Regions from separate parts of the Solidesulfovibrio fructosivorans JJ] genome, predicted to be linked through region 3. Evidence: predicted binding sites of a transcription regulator. Region 3 holds the regulator's gene; each other region holds the start of a gene.
What was found. Region 3 encodes sigma-54, which starts transcription at its own class of promoters, with help from an activator protein. Its sites were predicted from a motif close to CTGGCACGGNNNNTGCTT; they were not measured.

Region 1 (6,685 bases), on a different contig from region 3:
TTTTCGAACCCTGGATCTTGACGGAGACCACATCGCCGGCATTCACTTTCTGGATGAAATCGGAATAGGAAAGCTTGGCGCTTTGGGTCTGCGGCTGGTTGAACAAGTTGAACAGGACGACCATGACCAGGGATATGGCCGCCCAAAGCATGAGATTTTTCGCAAAACTGTTCAAACTGGAGTCCTCCAGGAGTCGGGCAAGGAAGGGTGGGGCCCGCGAGTTGTAAAGGTGATGGGCATAGCACAGCCGTATCCGGGCTGTCCACGCGGCAAAAACGGTTTTCCTTTGCCGCCGTGCATGAGTCGGAAATGCCCGGGCAAGGCTTGCCAAGGCCGTCGTAGCTTCATATTGTGATTCATAATAAGCGTCCAGGACGCGCCCGGCAAGGAGCGGCGATGCCTCATAAACGTATTTTGACGGTCGACGACGCAAAAAGCGTGCGTGGACTCGTCTCCCAAACGCTGCGCCAGGCGGGCTACGACATCGCCGAGGCCGTGGACGGCGCCGACGCCTTGGAAAAGGCATCGGAGGGGATCGATATGGTCATCACCGACCTCAACATGCCGGGCATGGGCGGCCTGGAACTCATCACCCGGCTGCGGGAGCGGGCGGATACCCGCTTCACCCCGATCCTGGTCCTGACCACCGAATCCCAGAGCGACACGCGCCGCCGGGCCGTTTCGGCCGGCGCTTCGGGCTGGATCGTCAAACCGTTCGCCCCGGAAGTGCTGCTGGCCCTGGTGCGCCGCTTCCTGTGCTGAGCAGCCCCCCCGGACAAGCCAAAGATGGCAGACACACCCCAGGACCACTATACCTTGCCCGACCTCGACGCCGCCGGCATGGACAGCGGAGCCCTGCTCTTCCACGACGCCCCGCTGGCCGTGTATCTGCGCGGCACGGACGGCGCCCTGCTCGACGCCAACATGGCCATGGCCGTGCTGTTCGGCTTCGACGACCCGGCGGCGTTCCTGGAGGCCATGGCCGCGATCCCGGACCAATATTACCTGGACCCGGACACCCGCGCCTCGGTCCTTTCCACCCTGGCCCGCGACGGCCGCGTGACCGGCCGGCAGTTCCAGGCGCTCGGCCAGGACGGCTTCGTCATCTGGGTGGAGGAATCGGCCCGGCGGATCGTCTCCCCGGCCGGCGAAACCTTCTATTTCGGTTACCTGCGCGACATCACGGCCGAAAAGAGCACGCGCTGGGCGCTGACCGAAATCGAGGAAAAATTCCGGGGCATTTTCGAAAACGCCGTGGAAGGCCTTTTCCAGATGACGCCCGGCGGCCGCTTCGTCACGGTCAACATCGCCCTGGCACGCATGCTCGCCTATGCGGCCCCCGAAAACCTGACCGCCATGTCCAACGCCGCCGAGCATGTCTTCGTTTCCCCCGCCGACTGGCGCGAGTTGGGAGCCGTCCTCGACGCCGAAGGCATGGTGCGGGGGCACGAGGTGGAACTTTTCCGGGCCGACGGGACGCGCATCTTCGCTTCGATCCACGCCCGGGCCGTGCGCGACGTCGACGGCGGCATCGTGCTGTTCGAAGGCTCCATGGAAGACGTGACGGAACGCCGCCAGTCCCAGGAGCAACTGCGCCAGAGCCTGGCCCGGACCAGCACCCTTTTTCACCAAACCGTCAAATCCCTGGCCACGACCGTGCGCTTCCGCGACCCCTACACCGCCAGCCACCAGGACAACGTGGCCCGGCTCGCCGAGGCCATGGCCCGGACCATGGGGCTGTGCGAAGACATGACGGCCGGCATCCGGGTGGCCGGGCAGCTGCACGACATCGGCAAGATCAACGTGCCCGTGCGCTACCTCAGCAAGCCGGGCCGGCTGGTCGGCCTGGAGTGGGAATTCATGAAGCGGCACGCCCAGACCGGCTACGAGATACTCAAGGACATCGATTTCCCCTGGCCGGTGGCGGAAATCGTCTGGGCCCACCACGAACGCCTGGACGGTTCGGGCTACCCGCGCGGGCTTACCGGCGCGGCCATCGGCATCGAGGCGCGCATCCTGGCCGTGGCCGACGTGCTGGACGCCATGGCCTCCAACCGCCCCTACCGGCCGGCGCTCGGCGTGGAGGCGGCGCTTGCGGAGCTGATCCGGCACCGGGGCGCGACCTTCGACCCGGACGCCGTGGACGCCGCCAGGTCCGTGATCCGCGACGGCGTGGTCCGGTACTGATTTCCCCGCCTTCCTGCAATCTTGTCGGGCCGTTTTTTACCACAACATTTTTGTCGCACCCTTTGCGACATTTTTGTCTCCAATACGATCCCCTTGGTTGTCGTCCGCCTGCCCTGAAAAAATAAATCTTTTTAAATCAAATAGATAATTCAAAGGCATCACGACTTTACCCGTCTGGCATGACTCTTGCCTTAAAAGCCTCCATCACACTCTGGAGCAGGAGGCTTTACAAAATGCGCAAGATCGCTATCTACGGCAAGGGCGGCATCGGCAAGTCCACCACCACGCAGAACACAGTCGCCGGTCTGGCGGAAATGGGCAAGAAGGTCATGGTGGTCGGCTGCGACCCCAAGGCCGACTCCACCCGGCTCCTGCTGCACGGCCTGGCCCAGAAGACCGTGCTCGACACCCTGCGCGAGGAAGGCGAGGACGTCGACATCGACGATATCCTCAAGGAAGGCTACGGCGGCACCATGTGCACCGAGTCCGGCGGCCCCGAGCCCGGCGTCGGCTGCGCCGGCCGCGGCATCATCACCTCCATCAACCTTCTCGAGCAGCTCGGCGCCTACGAGGAAGACAAGCACCTCGACTACGTCTTTTACGACGTCCTCGGCGACGTCGTCTGCGGCGGTTTCGCCATGCCGATCCGCGACGGCAAGGCCGAGGAGATCTACATCGTGTGCTCCGGCGAGATGATGGCCATGTACGCGGCCAACAACATCTGCAAGGGCATCGTGAAGTACGCCGATTCCGGCGGCGTGCGCCTGGGCGGCATCATCTGCAACAGCCGTAAGGTCGACCAGGAAAAGGAAATGATCGAGGAGCTCTGCAAGCGCCTGGGCACCCAGATGATCCACTTCATGCCCCGCGAAAACCAGGTGCAGCGCGCCGAGATCAACCGCAAGACCGTCATCGACTTTTCCCCCGAACATCCCCAGGCCGACGAATACCGAGCCCTGGCCAACAAGATCGACAACAACGACATGTTCGTCGTGCCCAAGCCCATCTCCATCAACGAACTGGAAAAGCTGCTCATCGACTTCGGCATCGCCAACTAGTCATCGCGCCGCATCCAGCGAACACGACACCCACACACGCACGTAAGGAGCACAGTCATGCAGACCATGGTGAGAGCCATCGTTCGTCCCGAGAAATGCGATGAAGTCCTGGCGGCCCTGATGGACGCCGGTTTCCCGGCCGTGACCAAATTCAACGTCGCCGGACGCGGCAAGCAGCGCGGCATCAAGATCGGCGAGATCCAGTACGACGAGATTCCCAAAGTCATGCTGATCTGCGTCGTGGACGAAAAAGACAAGGACTTCGTGGTCAAGACCGTTATGGAAAGCGCCCGCACCGGCACCAAGGGAGCCTTCGGCGACGGCAAGATCTTCGTGAACCCCGTTGAGGAAATGTACACCATTTCGTCCGGCGTGAAGGAATCCTAGGAGGGCGTCATGAAGGAGATCATGGCGATTATCCGCATGAATAAGATGAACCAGACCAAAAAAGTCCTGGCCGACTCCGGCATGCCGGCCTTCGTGGCCCGCGAGGGGTACGGCCGCGGCAAGGGCCTGGTCAATCAGGCGGTGCTCGAGGGCGCCGCCGCCGGCAACGAGGAAGCCATCGCGCTTCTCGGCACCAAGGGCCGGCTGTACCCCAAGCGCATCCTGTCCATCGTTGTCCCGGACGCCGAAGTGGGCAAGGTCGTGGATGCCATCTTATCCGTCAACAAGACCGGTCAGGCCGGCGACGGCAAGATCTTCGTGCTGCCCGTCACCGATTCCATCCGGGTCCGGACCGGCGAGGACGGCGACGCGGCCATTATCTAAAAGGCGGCCCCTGCGGACGTCCCCGGACCTATACCGAGATAACGAGGAAGCATCCAAATGAGCAGCAAGCCCATTAATGTAGAAGAAATCAAGAAGGAACTCATCGCCAAGATGCCGACCAAGGTCGCGCGCAAGCGGGCCAAGGCCATTGTCCCGGGCGCGGGCGGCGGCGAGGAGATTCCCGAGATCCAGGCCAACGTCCGCACCATTCCGGGCATCATCACCCAGCGCGGCTGCACCTACGCCGGCTGCAAGGGCGTCGTGCTGGGTCCCTCACGCGACATCGTCAACCTGACCCACGGCCCCATCGGCTGCGGCTTCTACTCCTGGCTGACCCGCCGCAACGAGACCGACGCCGGTCCCGACGGGGACAACTTCATCCCCTACTGCTTCTCCACGGACATGACCGAGCACGACATCGTGTTCGGCGGCATGAAGAAGCTGTCCGCGGCCATCCAAGAAGCCTACGACAACTTCCATCCCAAGGCGATTTCCGTCTTCTCCACCTGCCCGGTCGGCCTCATCGGCGACGACATCCACGCCGTGGCCCGGCAGATGCAGGAAAAGCTCGGCATCACCGTGTTCGCCAACTCCTGCGAAGGCTACCGCGGCGTGTCCCAGTCCGCCGGCCACCACATCGCCAACAACCAGATCATGAAGCACATCATCGGCACGAACGACACGCCGGTGGAGGGCAAATACAAGATCAACATCCTTGGCGAGTACAACATCGGCGGCGACGCTTTCGAGATCGAACGCATCCTGGAGAAGTGCGGCATCACGCTGATCTCCACCTTCTCCGGCAACTCCACGGTGGAATCCTTCCGCAGGGCCCACTTCGCCGACCTCAACACCGTCATGTGCCACCGCTCCCTCAACTACGTGGCCGAGATGATGGAGACCAAGTTCGGGATTCCCTGGATCAAGGTGAACTTCATCGGCGCCCATGCCACGGCCAAGTCGCTGCGCCGCATCGCCACCTACTTCGAGGACCAGGACCTCATCGACAAGGTCGAGCAGGTCATCGCCGAGGAGATGCCCGCCATCGAAGCGACGATCAAGGACATCCGCCCCCGCACCGAAGGCAAGACGGCCATGATGTTCGTGGGCGGCTCCCGGGCGCACCATTACCAGGAACTGTTCGGCGAACTGGGCATGAAGGTCCTGTGCGCCGGCTACGAGTTCGCCCACCGCGACGACTACGAAGGCCGCCACGTGCTGCCCAAGATCAAGGTCGACGCCGACTCGCGCAATATCGAGGAGCTGGAAGTCGAGAAGGACGCGACCCGCTACAATCCCCGCAAGACGCCCGAACAGCTCGAGGCGCTCAAGGCCAAGGGCGTCGAGGTCAAGGACTACGACGGCATGATCGGCCAGATGTCCAAGGACGCGCTGATCATCGACGACATCAGCCAGTACGAGACCGAAAAGATCATCGAGATCATGAAGCCCGACATCTTCTGCGCCGGCATCAAGGAAAAGTACATCATCCAGAAGATGGGCATGCCCATGAAGCAGCTGCACAACTACGACATCGGCGGCCCCTACGCCGGGTTTGTCGGAGCCGTCAACTGGTACCGGGACATCGACCGCATGGTGAATTCCAAGATCTGGGCGCTGACCAAGGCCCCCTGGCAGATGGAAGGGCCCGAGCTCGAAGCCAGCTACGTGGCGGAATAAACAAGCTTTTCGCTAGAGAAGGAACGCATTTATGGCTCTCCTCAGACATACCACCGGCGAGATCAAGGAACGCAAGGCGCTCACCGTCAACCCGGCCAAGACCTGCCAGCCCATCGGCGCCATGTATGCCGCGCTCGGGGTGCACAATTGCTTCCCCCACAGCCACGGCTCCCAGGGCTGCTGCGCCTACCACCGCTCCACCCTGACCCGCCATTACAAGGAGCCCATCGTCGCCGGCACCTCGTCGTTCACCGAAGGCTCCTCGGTCTTCGGCGGCCAGTCGAACCTGATCACGGCCATCGACAACATCTTCACCCTCTACGACCCCGAAATCATCGCGGTCCACACCACCTGCCTGTCGGAGACCATCGGCGACGACCTGATGCAGATCTCCCAAAAGGCCAAGGACGACGGCAAGGTGCCCGAGGGCAAGGTCCTCATCTACGCCAGCACCCCGAGCTATGTCGGCACCCACATCACGGGCTACTCCAACATGGTCAAGGGCATCCTCAAGGGCTTCGCCGCCAAGACCGGCACGCCCAACGGGAAGCTCAACATCATCCCCGGCTTCTGCGAGCCCTCGGACATGGCCGAAGTCCGCCGCCTGTGCGCGATGATGGGCATCGACATCATCATGGTCCCGGACACCAACGGCGTGGTCAACGGCCCGCTCACCGGCAAGTACGAGATGTTCCCCAAGGGCGGCGCCACCAGGGAAGAGATCGCTTCCATGGGCGACTCCATGGGCACCGTCGGCCTGGGCCGGTGGGCCACCACCGACGGCGTCAACTTCCTGGACGCCGAGTTCAAGGTGCCCGGCACCATCCTTGGCATGCCAATCGGCCTCCAGGCCACGGACCGGTTCATCGAGACCCTGCACAAGCTGACCGGCAAGCCGGTCCCCGAGGCCATCACCTTCGAGCGCGGCCAGATGGTCGACATCATCTCCGACTACGACCAGTACCTCTACGGCAAGAAGGTGGCCCTGG
Region 2 (6,685 bases), on a different contig from region 3:
TGGCCACGCTGTATGCCGACATGGACGCGGCCTACACCGCCGCCGCCGCGGCCGCCGGGCTGTCCTGCGCCGGCTGCGCCGAGAACTGCTGCGTGAGTTTTTTTCAGCACCACACCCTCGTGGAGTGGCTGTACTTGCACAAGGGCCTCGACGCGTTGCCGGACGAGCGCCGGGAGCGCTATCTTGAGCGGGCCAGGGAATATGTGGCGGGTGTCCGGGAGGCGGTCGCCCGTGGCGAGACGCCGCGCATCATGTGCCCGCTCAACGACGAAGGGCTGTGCGGGGTCTACGACCACCGGCTCATGATCTGCCGGCTGCATGGCGTGCCAAATGTGCTCATCGGCGGCATGGGCGTGCGGGAGTTTCCGGGCTGCGGGCCGTGCCAACGGCTGGCCGAAGCCAACCCGAACATCAAGGCCATGGACCGCACGCCGCTTTTGCGCCGTCTGGCCGGGCTGGAGATGGAGCTTTGGGGCGGCAAGGCCGGCCGGCCGCCCAAGGTGGACATGACGCTGGCCGAGATGATGCTGCGACGCCCGGGGGAGTAACGGTTTACATCGGAAAGGAGGTATTATGACGTCTTCACGCCGCGCAACGGATGCGCCGCGCCTTTGGGCCGTGATGATTCTCGCCATGGCCGCGCTTGCCGGCTGCTCCAGCCTTTCCGTATCCCACCTCGAGTCGCGCCCGGTCGTCGCCACCGCGCCGACCGGCATCACCATGAAATTCTGGCGCTTTGAATTTACCGGCGCGCTCTCCGGCGACGCCTACGTCATCCACGGCCGGGCCACGCCCATAACCTCCAGCCTGCCGCCCTGGGTCGACCGGCTGGAAGAGCTGACGCTTACCGCCTATTTGCGCGACCCGGCCGGCAAGGTCCTGGCCAGCGCGGAAAAGACCTTCAAGGCCATGCCGCTTGGGCCGGACGCGGTCGTGCCCTTTTCCTTCACCCTGGCCCCGGCCGGGCAGGCCGCTGGCAATTACGGCATCTCCTTCGGCTACAAGGCCCTCTACGGATCGAGCTCCGCCCGCAACGCCCTGGGCGCGTCCGTGCCGCCGCCGGCCGGCAGCGTGTTCTTCGCCGGCGAAGGCGCGGTGCTCAAGGAGTAGGAGTAGGGGGAGGGAAGAGGGGAGAAGAGAATGCGAGAGGGGAAACCCTTTTGCACAGGGTTCTCCCCTCTCACGCTCTCCCCTTCCTAAACCTTTTATTGGTAGAACTGTGGAACAGGTAACAATCTGTCTCTATTGAAAGTCTTTGGGAAAGGGGTCTGGGGAAAACCCTTTCTACAGAAAGGGTTTTCCCCAGCTTCTTTTCCACTTCCCTTATTATGAAACGATTCCTTCGCATTGGCGGCATCGTGCTGCTTGTGGCTGTGCAGGTGCTGCTGGCGTGTTATATCGTCGACTTCGTGTTCCGTGATTATGAAAAGGAGCACGTCTACTCGTATGCTTCCAAGGATGCGCCTGAGTATTCATTGAAAAAGATGCTGCTCAACGACGTCCACGGGGTTGTCGCCAAGCGCAAGCCGGCCGGCGAGTACCGCATCCTGGTTTTCGGCGACTCCTACACCTACGCCGTGACCAAGCCGGAATACGGCTTTTGCGCGGTGCTGGAAAAAAAGCTCAACGCCATGGGCCTTGGCCGCACGTTTCGCGTGGTCAACCTCGGCTTCCCCTCCATCTCCTTTCCCGACTATCTGGAGCGCTTCGCCTTCTGGACCCAGGCCCTGGACTACGACGCGATCATTTTCAACGTCTATTTCGGCAACGACTTCAACGACGTGCGCAACACGCCCTATGATCCGGCCGCCTTTGCCGCGCGCCTGGCCGACGCCTGCCGCCACGGCATGGCCTACGGTCCCTACACCCTCGTGCCGCACCAGTATCCGTTCCGTTTCATGGACTTCGTCAAGGCCCAGGTGTTGTTCAAGCTGCAAAGCGACAAGGCCTTGCGGCGAATGCTCTTCCTGCCCGACCTCGATGCCCTGGGCGTGATGCCCGACAAGCAAGACCCGCGCTACAGTTCGCTTTTGCCGCTCACCCCGGACCAGATGGCCTCGGAGATGCGCTCCAGCATGAAGCCGTTTTATAAGGACACCATGTTCGCCTACAAAAACGACCTGCCCTGGTACGCGCTCTTTCTGGCCACGGCGGCCAAGGTGGCGGGCACAGGCAAGCCGGTCATGGTCATGCTGTCCCCGCCGGAATGCGCCGTGTCGCGCCCGGTCGGGGACAAGGCGGCCCGCGATCTGGGCGAGGACCCGGCCAAGGCGGATTTCGGCCTGCCCACCCGCATCACCCGCGAGCTGGCCAGGCGGGTCGGCCTGCCCCAGGACGACATCTACGACCTGACCCCTTGCCTGGCCGGCGACACGCCCGGGGGCAAGCGGACCTACACCGGCCGCGACACCCATTGGAGCCCGGAAGGCAACGCCTGGGTGGCCGAGCTTCTGGCCCGTCGCGTCGCTTCCCGCTGGTTCGGGCGCGAGACGGAGCCGGCCGCCTGTCCGCAAAAAACGTCGGCCTTCGAACCGATTCCGGCCGGCGAACTGCCGCCCACGGACAAAATCGAGGGGCTCGCCGCCTCCATCGTGGCCGGCTGCCCGCGCTGACCCGGGGACATCCGCCTTTCCCCGATCCTGGCCAAAGGCCGTATGACACCCGGGGATCGATGCGCGCGCGACGAAACCTACCAAATTGTCGCTGCTGATACGAAAACGTTGGGTAAACGTGTTCCCTGTGTCGGGTGACGACAGGGGAAATCGGCCCGATGCGGGCATTTCCGCAGAAACGCAAATTTTGGCACGGAGCTTGTAACAACCCGTGCGACCCCAGTTCCCAGGGAATCGGCCGGATGGGGCGTCCTCCTCCTGGCCGGCCGACATCCCGCTCCATTTTCTTAGGTTGGTTTTTGGGTTCCGCGTTCGGTGGCAAAAACGACGTTGCATGGTGCGGCGTCGTTTTTGTTTTTCTCTTGTATGGGTAGAAATTAAAAAGACACTGGTTTTTATAAAAAGGTGTCCGTTCGTTTTTGAAGTTGTGTTAATTCAGTGCGACAATTTTGTTTTTAGCGATTTTTACAATATTCGTGTTTATCTGTAGAGTATTGTTTTATAATTGCAGTATAATTCGAAACTGGTACGGCAAGTGCTTCATGTCGATCGCTTCTTGCAGGGGGGCGGTTTGCGGAAGGGGCGAAATTGCGCACGCTCCTTCCGGAACCGCCGGATGACAAAGACCTCAAGCCTCAAGGTACCGGAGGAACACTGCATGCGAAAGATCGCCATTTACGGCAAGGGCGGTATCGGCAAATCCACGACCACCCAGAACACCGTGGCCGGCTTGGCCGAGATGGGCAACCGGATCATGGTGGTGGGCTGCGACCCCAAGGCCGATTCCACCCGCTTGCTGCTCGGCGGCCTGCAACAAAAGACCGTCCTCGACACCCTGCGCGAGGAAGGCGAGGACGTCGATCTCGATGATATCCTGAAGGTCGGCTACAAGGACACCCGCTGTACCGAATCCGGCGGACCGGAACCGGGCGTCGGCTGCGCCGGCCGCGGCATCATCACTTCCATCAACCTCCTGGAACAGCTCGGCGCCTACCAGGCGGACAAGAAACTCGACTACGTGTTCTACGACGTCCTCGGCGACGTCGTGTGCGGCGGTTTCGCCATGCCCATCCGCGACGGCAAGGCCGAGGAAATCTATATCGTCTGCTCCGGCGAAATGATGGCCATGTACGCGGCCAACAACATCTGCAAGGGCATCGTGAAATACGCCGACGCCGGCACCGTGCGCCTGGGCGGGCTCATCTGCAACAGCCGCAAGGTCGACAACGAGCGCGAGATGATCGAGGAGCTGGCCGAGCGCCTCGGCACCCAGATGATCCACTTCATGCCCCGCGACAATCAAGTCCAGCGGGCCGAGATCCACCGCAAGACCGTCATCGATTATTCCCCCGAACACCAGCAGGCCGACGAGTATCGGGCCCTGGCCGAAAAAGTCCACAACAACGAGATGTTCGTTGTGCCCAAGCCCATGTCCATCAACGAGTTGGAGAAGCTGCTCATCGACTTCGGCATCGCCAACTGACTTCGCGACAGGCTCCAGTGTGTTTCGCGCCGGGGGGCGGACAGCCTCCCTCGCCCTCCGGCCGACTTTCCGCCAATCCGCCCCGCCTCTTTACGGAGCCGGTTCGATGGGGTAGCCCCAAAGGGCCGGAAGATAACACCCGTGCCCGGCCACATCCGCGCATTGTCGCCGATGGAGGCGCTTCCCCATGCTGCAACGCCTGCTCCTCTTGCTTGCCGCCGCCGCCATGATCTTCGTCGGAGCCTGGTGGCTCTACACCGGCGGGCGTGCCCCACAGCGCGCCGAGTCGCCGCAACCCGTGGCCGTGATCCCGGTCACGCCGCCGCTTCCCTCGCCGGTCCGGCCGGCCCCCGGTCCCGCGCCGGCCTGGATCGCCGCGCCCGGAGTGGTGGAACCCCGGTCCGGGGTGATCCGCCTGGGCTTCGCCACCGAAGGCGTCATCGGCTCGGTCGATGTGGAAGAAGGCGATACCGTGCAACAAGGGCAAATCCTGGCCCGCCTGGCCGGTCCCGAGTCCCAGGCCGGGATCGCGGCGGGCGGGCAGGCCCTGGCCGCAAGCGAGGCCCGTCTCGACGACCTGTCCCCATCCGCCGGCAAGAAAGAACGCCAGGATGCCAAAGACGCCGTCGACGCCGCCAGGGCCGCATTGGCCGCCGCCCAGGTGCGGGCCGAAAAGGCCATGTTGCGCTCCCCCCTCCACGGCATTGTGCTGCGCAAATTCCGCCGTCCCGGCGAAGTCGTCTCCCCCTCCCGCGACACCCCGGTCCTCACTGTGGGCGATACAAGCAAACTGCGCGTGCGCGCCGCCGTGCCCGAACGCGACATCGCCCGCCTCGCCGTGGGACAACACGCCGTCCTCATCCCCGAAGCCTTTGCCAAACATCGTTTCACCGGCATCGTCTCCCGTCTCGCCCCCGCCCTTCGCGGGCCGCGTGATTTTCGCGTTCTCGAAGTCGTCATCGACCTCGACGGCACGCCGCGACTCCCCGTCGGCTTGGCCGTGCAGGTCTATATCGTCGTGCGCCCCGGCGGAGAAAAGGAGCTGGAGCAGGGGATGCCGACAGGGGAGAGGGGGAAGCAGAAGCGGGGCTCCGCCCCTGGACCCCGCCGGGGGACTTGATGTCCCCCGGACCCCCTTTTACCGGGTTGGGTTGGTGGGGTGTGGGAGAGGTTGGTGGGGTGAGGGTTGTGATGTCTTTGGGTGATGGGACGCCGTATGTTTGTTGCCGCAATCGGCCCGGGACACGAGGGGCTTTCGCCCCTCGACGCCGGACGCGATTGCGGCAACAACCGCGCCAGCGGCGAAGCGCCGCATTTTAAGAAGAAGAGTTTTTTTGACTGTCGCCCCGTAGGGACGACCGGCGTGGTGGAGGCGGAATTTGTTCGGGACGAGCCTGCCGCGCAAGCGGCGGCATCGTCACGAACAAATCCCGCCTCCATCTTCTCCATGCTCCGCCTTCCCGCCAGCCAACCCGGCCTCCCGCCCAGCCAAAGCACACCAGACGGGGGGACCGGGGGCGCGCTCGCCCCCCGGCGGGGTCCGGGGCAGCGCCCCGGCTAGCCTTCGCCTTAACCCTGGCCCTAGCCTTCGCTGACGCCGGCGGCGGCGAAGGTGGCCATGTTGTTGTAGACGTTGGCGCTGGCGCGCATGAGGAAGATGGCCAGGGCCGCGCCGGTGCCTTCGCCGAGGCGCAGGCCGAGGTCAAGGAGCGGCTTGTGGTCCAGGGCGTTCATGATGGGGGCGTAGCCGGGCTCGGCCGAGGCGTGGCTGACGACGGCATAGTCGGCCACGTCGGGCGCGATGGCCCGGGCGGCGACGTAGGCGGCGGTGGAGATGAAGCCGTCCACGGCGATGGGGAGCTTGTTGGCGGCCGCGCCGAGGACGAGCCCGGCGAGGCAGGCGATTTCGAGGCCGCCGAGTGCCGCCAGGATGGCCACGGGGTCGCCGGAGTCGATGACCTTTTCGTGCAGTTCGAGGCCCTTGGCCACGATTTCGGCCTTGCGTCGCACGCCGGAGGCGTCGAGTCCGGTGCCGGGGCCGGTGATGGTTTCCGGGTCGAGGAACAGGTAGGCGCAGAAAAGCGCGGTGGACGGGGTGGTGTTGGCGATGCCCATATCGCCGGTGCCCAGGCATTTGACGCCTTCGGCGGCGGCCTGCGCGGCCAGGGATGCGCCGAGGAGCAGGGCCTTGGTGCAGGTGTCGACGCTCATGGCCGGGCCGACGGCCAGGTCCTCGGTGCCGGAGGCGACGCGGGAGCCGGCGAAGAGGGGATGTGGCGGGAACGGGTCGCCCAGGCATCCGGCGTCGACGACGCGGATGTCGATGCCGGCGGTATCGGCCAGGACGTTGATGCCCGCGCCGCCGGCCAGGAAGTTGGCCACCATCTGCCTGGTGACTTCCTGGGGAAACAGGCTCACGCCTTCGGCGGCCACGCCGTGGTCGCCGGCGCAGACGTAGATGCGGGCCGGGTCCATGGTCGGGGCTTTGCCGCCGGATATGGCGAAGAGGCGTTGGGCCAGTTCTTCCAGGCGACCGAGGCTGCCCCGGGGCTTGGTCAGGCTGTCGAGGTGGTTCTTGGCAACGGCGAAA
Region 3 (6,685 bases):
ATCGAGGGCCAGCCGTTTCTGGAGGCCATCCGCCAGTTGCGCATGGACCTCGGCCGGGAAAACGTCCTCTACATCCACCTGACCCTGGTGCCGTATCTGCGCGTGGCCGGCGAGGTGAAGACCAAGCCCACCCAGCACAGCGTCAAGGAGCTGCGCTCCATCGGCATCCAGCCCGACATCATCATCTGCCGCAGCGAGGTGGACCTGACGCGGGACCTCAAGGAAAAGATCGCGCTTTTTTGCGACGTGGACGCCGACGCGGTGTTCACGGCCGTGGACGTCAAGGACATCTACGAGGTGCCGCTCAAGCTCTATGCCGAGGGCGTGGACCAGAAAATCGCCATTTTGTTGCGCCTGCCGGCGAAAAATGCCGATCTGACCGCCTGGCGGGCCATGGTCGACCGGCTGGACAACCCCTCCGGCTCGGTCTCCATCGCCATCGTCGGCAAGTATGTGGACCTCAAGGAGGCCTACAAGAGCCTGCACGAGGCGCTGGTGCACGCGGGCGGCATCGCCGGCGTGTCGATCCGTTTCGTGTACGTCAATTCCGAGGAAGTCACCCGCGAGAACGCGGCCGGGCACTTCGCCGGCATCGACGGCATCCTGGTCCCGGGCGGGTTTGGTTCGCGCGGGGTCGAGGGCAAGATCGCGGCCATCGAATACGCCCGCACCCAGGGCATCCCCTTTTTCGGCATCTGCCTCGGCATGCAGTGCGCGGTCATCGAATACGCCCGCCACGTGCTTGGGCTTTCCGGGGCCAATTCCGAGGAATTCGACCTGACCACCAGCGATCCGGTCATCTACCTCATGCGGGAATGGTTTGATTTCCGCACGAAGAAGATCGAGCGCCGCGACCCTTCCTGCAACAAGGGCGGCACCATGCGCCTGGGCGCTTATCCCTGCGTGGTCAAGCCCGACACCAAGGCCGCCGCGGCCTACGGCGCCGGGGAGATTTCCGAGCGTCACCGCCATCGCTACGAGTTCAACAAGGCCTACGCCGCCGCCTTCGAAGAGGGCGAAATGGTGTTAAGCGGCCTGTCCCCGGACGGGGAACTCGTGGAGATGGTGGAATTGCCCGAGCATCCCTGGTTTCTCGGCTGCCAGTTCCATCCGGAATTTAAAAGCAGCCCCATGAAACCCCATCCGCTCTTCCGGGAGTTCGTCCTGGCGGCCAAGCGCCAACAAGGGGCGTAGGAAGCCGCGCCTCGGCGGCCAGGGGGGCAACTTTTTTCAAAAAGTTGCCCCCCTGGCCGCCTCATCAAAAACTTTCAAAAGGGAATGCGGGGCCAGCGCCGTATCCCGGGTGAAGACGATCGGAAGGGTCGCCTTGTTGTTCTTGCGCGTGGAAGCCTTACCTCTTTGGTGAGGGCGCGCAGCCGGGGCGAGAGCACTTTCGGGCGCGCGGTTGCGCCGGGAAAAAGCAAAGGAGGCGCGCCGTGACGCATGACGCCACGCTTGCCGCGGCCAGGGCCAAGGATATCGCCTTGCTCGTGCTGGATGTGGACGGGGTTTTGACCGACGGCGGCCTGTACGTCGACGGCCGGGGGGAGATCGCCAAGCGGTTTCATGCCCAGGACGGGCTCGGCGTCAAGGCGGCCCAGATCGCCGGCGTCGCCGTGGCGGTCATAAGCGGCCTGGACAGCCCGGCCGTGGCCGCCCGCATCAAGGAACTCGGCATCGCCGAATACCATCCCGGCCATTACCGCAAGGTGCCGATCCTGCGCGCCATCTGGGAACGCACCGGCATAACCCCGCAGCGGACGGCCTATCTCGGCGACGACTGGGTGGACGCCGGCCCCATGGGGATTGTCGGTCTGCCCATGGCCGTGGCCGACGCCCAGCCGGAAATTTTGGACCTGGCCCTTTGGGTGACGAGCCGGGGCGGCGGGCAGGGCGCCGTGCGCGAGGCCATCCGTTTTATCCTGAATGCTTCCGGACACCTCGCGGCCGCGTACGACTGGTTCCTGCGGGAACGGTAAGACGGGCGGATTGCCACGACCCTTCGATTGTGGCATGCTTTTTGTTGGGCGGGGGCCGAACACGCGGCGGCCCCGTCCGACACGAAAACCTTAAAAAGCGCGTACGGCGGTAGACATGGCCCTGGAACTGCGACAGCAGCTCAAATTGTCCCAGCAGCTGGTGATGACCCCCCAACTGCAACAAGCCATCAAGCTCCTGCAGCTGTCCCGGTTGGAGCTCCTGGAGAGCGTGCAGCAGGAACTTCTGGAAAACCCCCTTCTCGAGGAATCCATAGAGGAAGATCGGCAGCCCGAATCCACAATGGCCGAGGACAACCTCGGCCCGAGCGGCGACACCAGCGACGCGGCCATGGAAAAGGAGCTGCTCAAAAACGCCGAGTGGGACGACTACCTCGGTGATTTCGCCAGCACCGGCCGACAGGCCCAGGCGCACGAGTCGGAGATCCCGGAAGAGGGCATGGCCTTCGACGCGAGGCTTGCCTCCAAGCCCTCTCTTGAAGGGCACCTCGGCTGGCAGATGCGTCTGTCCAATTTCACGCCCAAGCAGCTCGAGATCGGCGAGGCCATCGTCGGCAGCCTCAACTCCTCGGGCTATCTGCGCGCTTCCCTCGACGAGCTGGCCCAGATGACGTCCACCAGCGTCGAGGCGGTGGAGGAAGTGCTGCACCGCCTCCAGCGTTTCGACCCTGTGGGCGTGGCCGCCCGCACCCCCAGCGAGTGCCTGCTGACCCAGATCGAGGTCTACGGCTACGACGATCCCATTTTGATCGAGCTTGTGCGCGACCACCTCGAGGACCTGGAGAAAAAGCGCTACAAGCCGCTGGCCAAGAAATTTCGTATCGCCATGGAAAAGCTCAAGGAATACCTGGAGCTGATCCAGACGCTCAATCCCATGCCCGGGGCCAGCTACGGCTCGGGCGATCCCATCTATGTGAGCCCCGACGCCTTCGTCTACAAGTACGGCGACGACTTCGTCATCCTGCTCAACGAAGAGGGCATGCCCCGGCTTAACGTCAATATGACCTACATGGACGGGCTTAACCCGAAGGCGGACAAGGACAAGGATTACCTGCAAGACAAGATGCGCTCGGCCATGTGGCTCATGAAAAGCCTCTACCAGCGCCAGCGCACGCTCTACAAGGTCCTGGAGAGCATCCTCAAGTTCCAGCGGGAGTTTTTTGAGCACGGCGTGACGCGACTGCGGCCGCTGATTTTAAAGGACGTGGCTGACGACATCAGCATGCACGAATCCACGGTCAGCCGCATCACGTCCAACAAATACGTGGCCACGCCCCACGGCATCTTCGAGCTGAAGTTCTTTTTCAACAGTTCCCTGGAACTCGACGACGGCAGCACGGTGGGTTCGGAGTCGGTCAAGGCCATGATCAAGCGGATCATCGCCGGCGAGAACGCCAAGAAACCCATCAGCGACGAGGCCATCGCCGATATGCTCAAGGAAGAGCTGCAAATCAACATCGCCCGCCGTACCGTGGCCAAATACCGCACGGCCATGGGCATCGAATCTTCGTCCAAACGCAAGGAAGTTTTCTGATGCTTCGGGCCGCACATGCGGCCCAACACCATGCCACCCGGAGGGATATATGAACATTACTTTTAATTTCAAGAATTTCGAGCCTTCGGATCATTTGCGCGACTACGCCCGCAAACGTTTCGAGAAGCTCGCCAAGTATACCGTCGCCACCGACGCCTCGGAGTTGCAGGTCAACCTTGCCGTGGAAAAGACCCGCCAGCTGGCCGACGTCATCTTCCTGGCCGACAATATGCACATCTCGGCCCACGAGGCTTCCGAGGACATGTACTCCACCATCGACATGATCCTTGACAAAGTCGAGGCGCAGGCCAAGAAGTTCCGCGAGAAGCAAAAGGACCGCCGCCGCCAGAAAGCCGAGGTCGTCCACACCCAGGTCATCAGCATAAGCGAGGATGCCGACGGCGCGCGTACGCCCACCATCGTCCAGACCGACGATTACGAGCCCAAGCCCATGGCCGTGGAAGAGGCGGCCATGCAGCTCGAAAGCCTCAAGTACGAGTTCATGGTGTTCATCAACTCCGAAACCGACCGGCCCAATGTCATCTACCGTTTGCGCAACGGCGACTTCGGCCTCATTGATCCTGGAACGGGAGCGTAAATGCGTCTTGAGGATTATCTCCAGCCCGATTTCGTGATCGGGGAGCTTGTGTCCGAGTCCAAACCCGACGTGCTGGCCGAACTGATCGCCCCGATGAAGGCCAGATGGCCCGATTTCGACGATGTCCGGGCGCGCCAGGTGCTGCTTGACCGGGAAAACCTCGGCACCACGGGGATCGGCGACGGCGTCGCCATTCCCCACGGCAAGATGGAGAACCTCGAGCAGATCGTCATCGTCGTCGGCCGCAGCTTAAAGGGCGTCAACTTCGATGCGCTGGATTTCAAGCCCTGCCGCATCTTCTTTCTCGTCCTCGCCCCGGAGCACGTGGCGGGCCTGCACCTGCGCATCCTGGCCCACATCTCCCGGCTGCTGTCCGACGAATCCTTCCGGCACGCCTTCATGAGCGCCGAAAACGACGCCGCCTTGTGGCAGGTGCTCACGGCCGCGGCCTGATACAACACGAAACGTCACCTCTCCGTGCGCCGACCGACACGCCGGCGCACGGGGAGTCTGTCATGTCGGGCCCGGGAGGGCGCGCGCCATGGAAGACTCGCCTGCGGCACTGACCATCGTCATTTTGACCGGACTTTCGGGTTCCGGGAAATCCACCGCGCTACGGGTCTTCGAGGACCTGGGCTTTTTTTGCGTGGACGGACTGCCCGTCAGCCTCGTGCCCAAGCTCATCGGCCTGTTCGAGGAGAAGGGCGGCCAGCGCTACAAGGGGCTCGCCCTCGGCATGGACGTGCGCCAGGCCGACATGGACACCGACTGGGGGGCGACGCTGGCCCAGGTCAAGGGCGCTTCGTCATCCCTGCAAATCATCTTCCTCGAAGCCGACACCCAGGAAATCATCCGCCGCTACGCCACCACGCGCCGGCCCCATCCCCTGGAAAGCGAATCGCGGGGCCTGGAGCAGGCCGTGGTCGAGGAGCGCACGCGCATGACGCCGCTTCGGGACGCGGCCGACATGGTGATCGACACCACCGATTTCTCCATCCACGACCTGCGCCGCAAGCTCCAGGAGAAATGGGCCTCCATCCGGGTGTCCACCGGCACCCTCAAGGTCCACGTCATGAGCTTCGGCTTCAAGTACGGACCGCCGTCCGAGGCGGACATGATCTTCGACCTGCGCTTTCTGCCCAACCCTTATTTCGAGAAGGCGTTGCGGGAAAAGACCGGCAAGGACGCGCCCGTGCGCGATTACGTCCTGGCCGCCGACCCGGGCCGGGAGTTTCTGACCAGGCTGACCGATTTCCTGCTCTATCTCCTGCCGCTTTACGCCAGGGAGGGGCGCTACCGCCTGACCATCGCCTTCGGCTGCACCGGGGGGCGGCACCGATCCGTCGCCGTGGCCGAGGCCGTCTTTGACACCTTGTCCAAGGCTGGTTACAATCTTTCCCTTGAGCATCGGCATATCGAACGCGGTTGATCCGGCGCGCGGCGGCATGGCCGCCCGCATTGCCGGCGAATCGTGAGGGTCGATGCGGCAGGCCGCGTTTGCGGCTTTCGTGGCGGCCGGACGGGGGAATGCTCCCGGTTTTGTTGGTGGGGCACTGCGGCAGCAGGACGCGTCGCGGCACAGGGCGGGAATTCCCGGCCAGCCGGCAGGCGCCAGGTTAGGGCCGATAACGGCCCCGGATGCGCGGACATGAATGGGGAAACCCGCTCGGAAACGCCGGTCGGCGTGGTGATCGTCACCCACACCGATTACGGCACATGGCTTTTGAAGGCGGCGGAATGCATCCTGGGCGCCCAGGATCACTGCCGTTGCGTGAGCGTGGACATGGCCACCGAAGTGGACCATATCCTGACGTCGCTCAAGGCCGCCATCAAGGAAACCGATCAGGGCGGCGGCGTGCTTATCCTGACGGACATGTTCGGCGGCACGCCGACCAACCTCAGCCTGTCGCTTTTGGGGTCGGGCCGGCTGGAGGTGCTTACGGGCGTCAATTTGCCCATGCTGATAAAAATTCTCGGCGCGCGGACCAAGCCCCTCGAGGCGCTTGCCGCCGAAGCCAAGCAGGCCGGCTGCCAGGGCATCGTCGTGGCGGGCGAGGTCTTGCGCAAGCGGGTGGCCGAGGGTTAGAAAACATGTCGTTCGTACGGGTTGACAACAGGCTCGTGCACGGCCAGATCATCGAAACCTGGCTGCCTTTCACGCATGCCCGCACGATCCTGGTGGTCAACGACGACCTCTCCACGGATTTTTTGCGCCAGGAGATCATGTCCCTGGCCATACCGGCGGGTGTGCGCATTGAATTTCTGCCGGTCGGCGACTTGTTGGGTTTTTTGTCCAGAAACCCCCTCGACGCCGAGGACGCCTTGATCTTGTTCGCCAGTTGCCGCGACGCCAGAACCGCCTATGAGTGCGGCTTCGGCTTCGGCAATCTCAATCTCGGCAATCTGCATTACGCGCCGGGGAAAAAGCAGGTCTGCCCCCATGTGGCCCTGTCCAAGGATGACGAGTCCTGCCTGGATTTCTTCCGGGACAAGGGGGTGCGGCTCGACTACCGTTGCGTGCCGAGCGATCCGCAGCAGTTGCGTTCCGTGTAGCGG

Region 1: the regulator sigma-54 is predicted to act here: its motif matches at 2,362-2,379, upstream of nifH (nitrogenase iron protein).
Region 2: the regulator sigma-54 is predicted to act here: its motif matches at 3,136-3,153, upstream of nifH (nitrogenase iron protein).

The regions. Positions count from the first base shown of each region.
Region 1 is NZ_AECZ01000006.1:32-6,716, forward strand. It holds partial or broken gene DESFRDRAFT_RS05395 (ATP-dependent metallopeptidase FtsH/Yme1/Tma family protein) at 1-175, opposite strand, end outside; gene DESFRDRAFT_RS05400 (response regulator) at 397-762, shown strand; gene DESFRDRAFT_RS05405 (HD domain-containing phosphohydrolase) at 787-2,187, shown strand; gene nifH (nitrogenase iron protein) at 2,421-3,245, shown strand; gene DESFRDRAFT_RS05415 (P-II family nitrogen regulator) at 3,303-3,632, shown strand; gene DESFRDRAFT_RS05420 (P-II family nitrogen regulator) at 3,642-4,016, shown strand; gene nifD (nitrogenase molybdenum-iron protein alpha chain) at 4,074-5,696, shown strand; gene nifK (nitrogenase molybdenum-iron protein subunit beta) at 5,728-6,685, shown strand, end outside.
Region 2 is NZ_AECZ01000014.1:102,919-109,603, reverse strand. It holds gene DESFRDRAFT_RS11600 (hypothetical protein) at 1-548, shown strand, start outside; gene DESFRDRAFT_RS11595 (hypothetical protein) at 574-1,110, shown strand; gene DESFRDRAFT_RS11590 (SGNH/GDSL hydrolase family protein) at 1,329-2,612, shown strand; gene nifH (nitrogenase iron protein) at 3,271-4,095, shown strand; gene DESFRDRAFT_RS11580 (efflux RND transporter periplasmic adaptor subunit) at 4,283-5,215, shown strand; gene cobT (nicotinate-nucleotide--dimethylbenzimidazole phosphoribosyltransferase) at 5,677-6,685, opposite strand, start outside.
Region 3 is NZ_AECZ01000001.1:24,271-30,955, forward strand. It holds gene DESFRDRAFT_RS00105 (CTP synthase) at 1-1,194, shown strand, start outside; gene DESFRDRAFT_RS00110 (KdsC family phosphatase) at 1,437-1,979, shown strand; gene rpoN (RNA polymerase factor sigma-54) at 2,095-3,531, shown strand; gene hpf (ribosome hibernation-promoting factor, HPF/YfiA family) at 3,581-4,129, shown strand; gene DESFRDRAFT_RS00125 (PTS sugar transporter subunit IIA) at 4,130-4,582, shown strand; gene rapZ (RNase adapter RapZ) at 4,671-5,558, shown strand; gene DESFRDRAFT_RS00135 (PTS sugar transporter subunit IIA) at 5,778-6,215, shown strand; gene DESFRDRAFT_RS00140 (PTS sugar transporter subunit IIB) at 6,221-6,682, shown strand.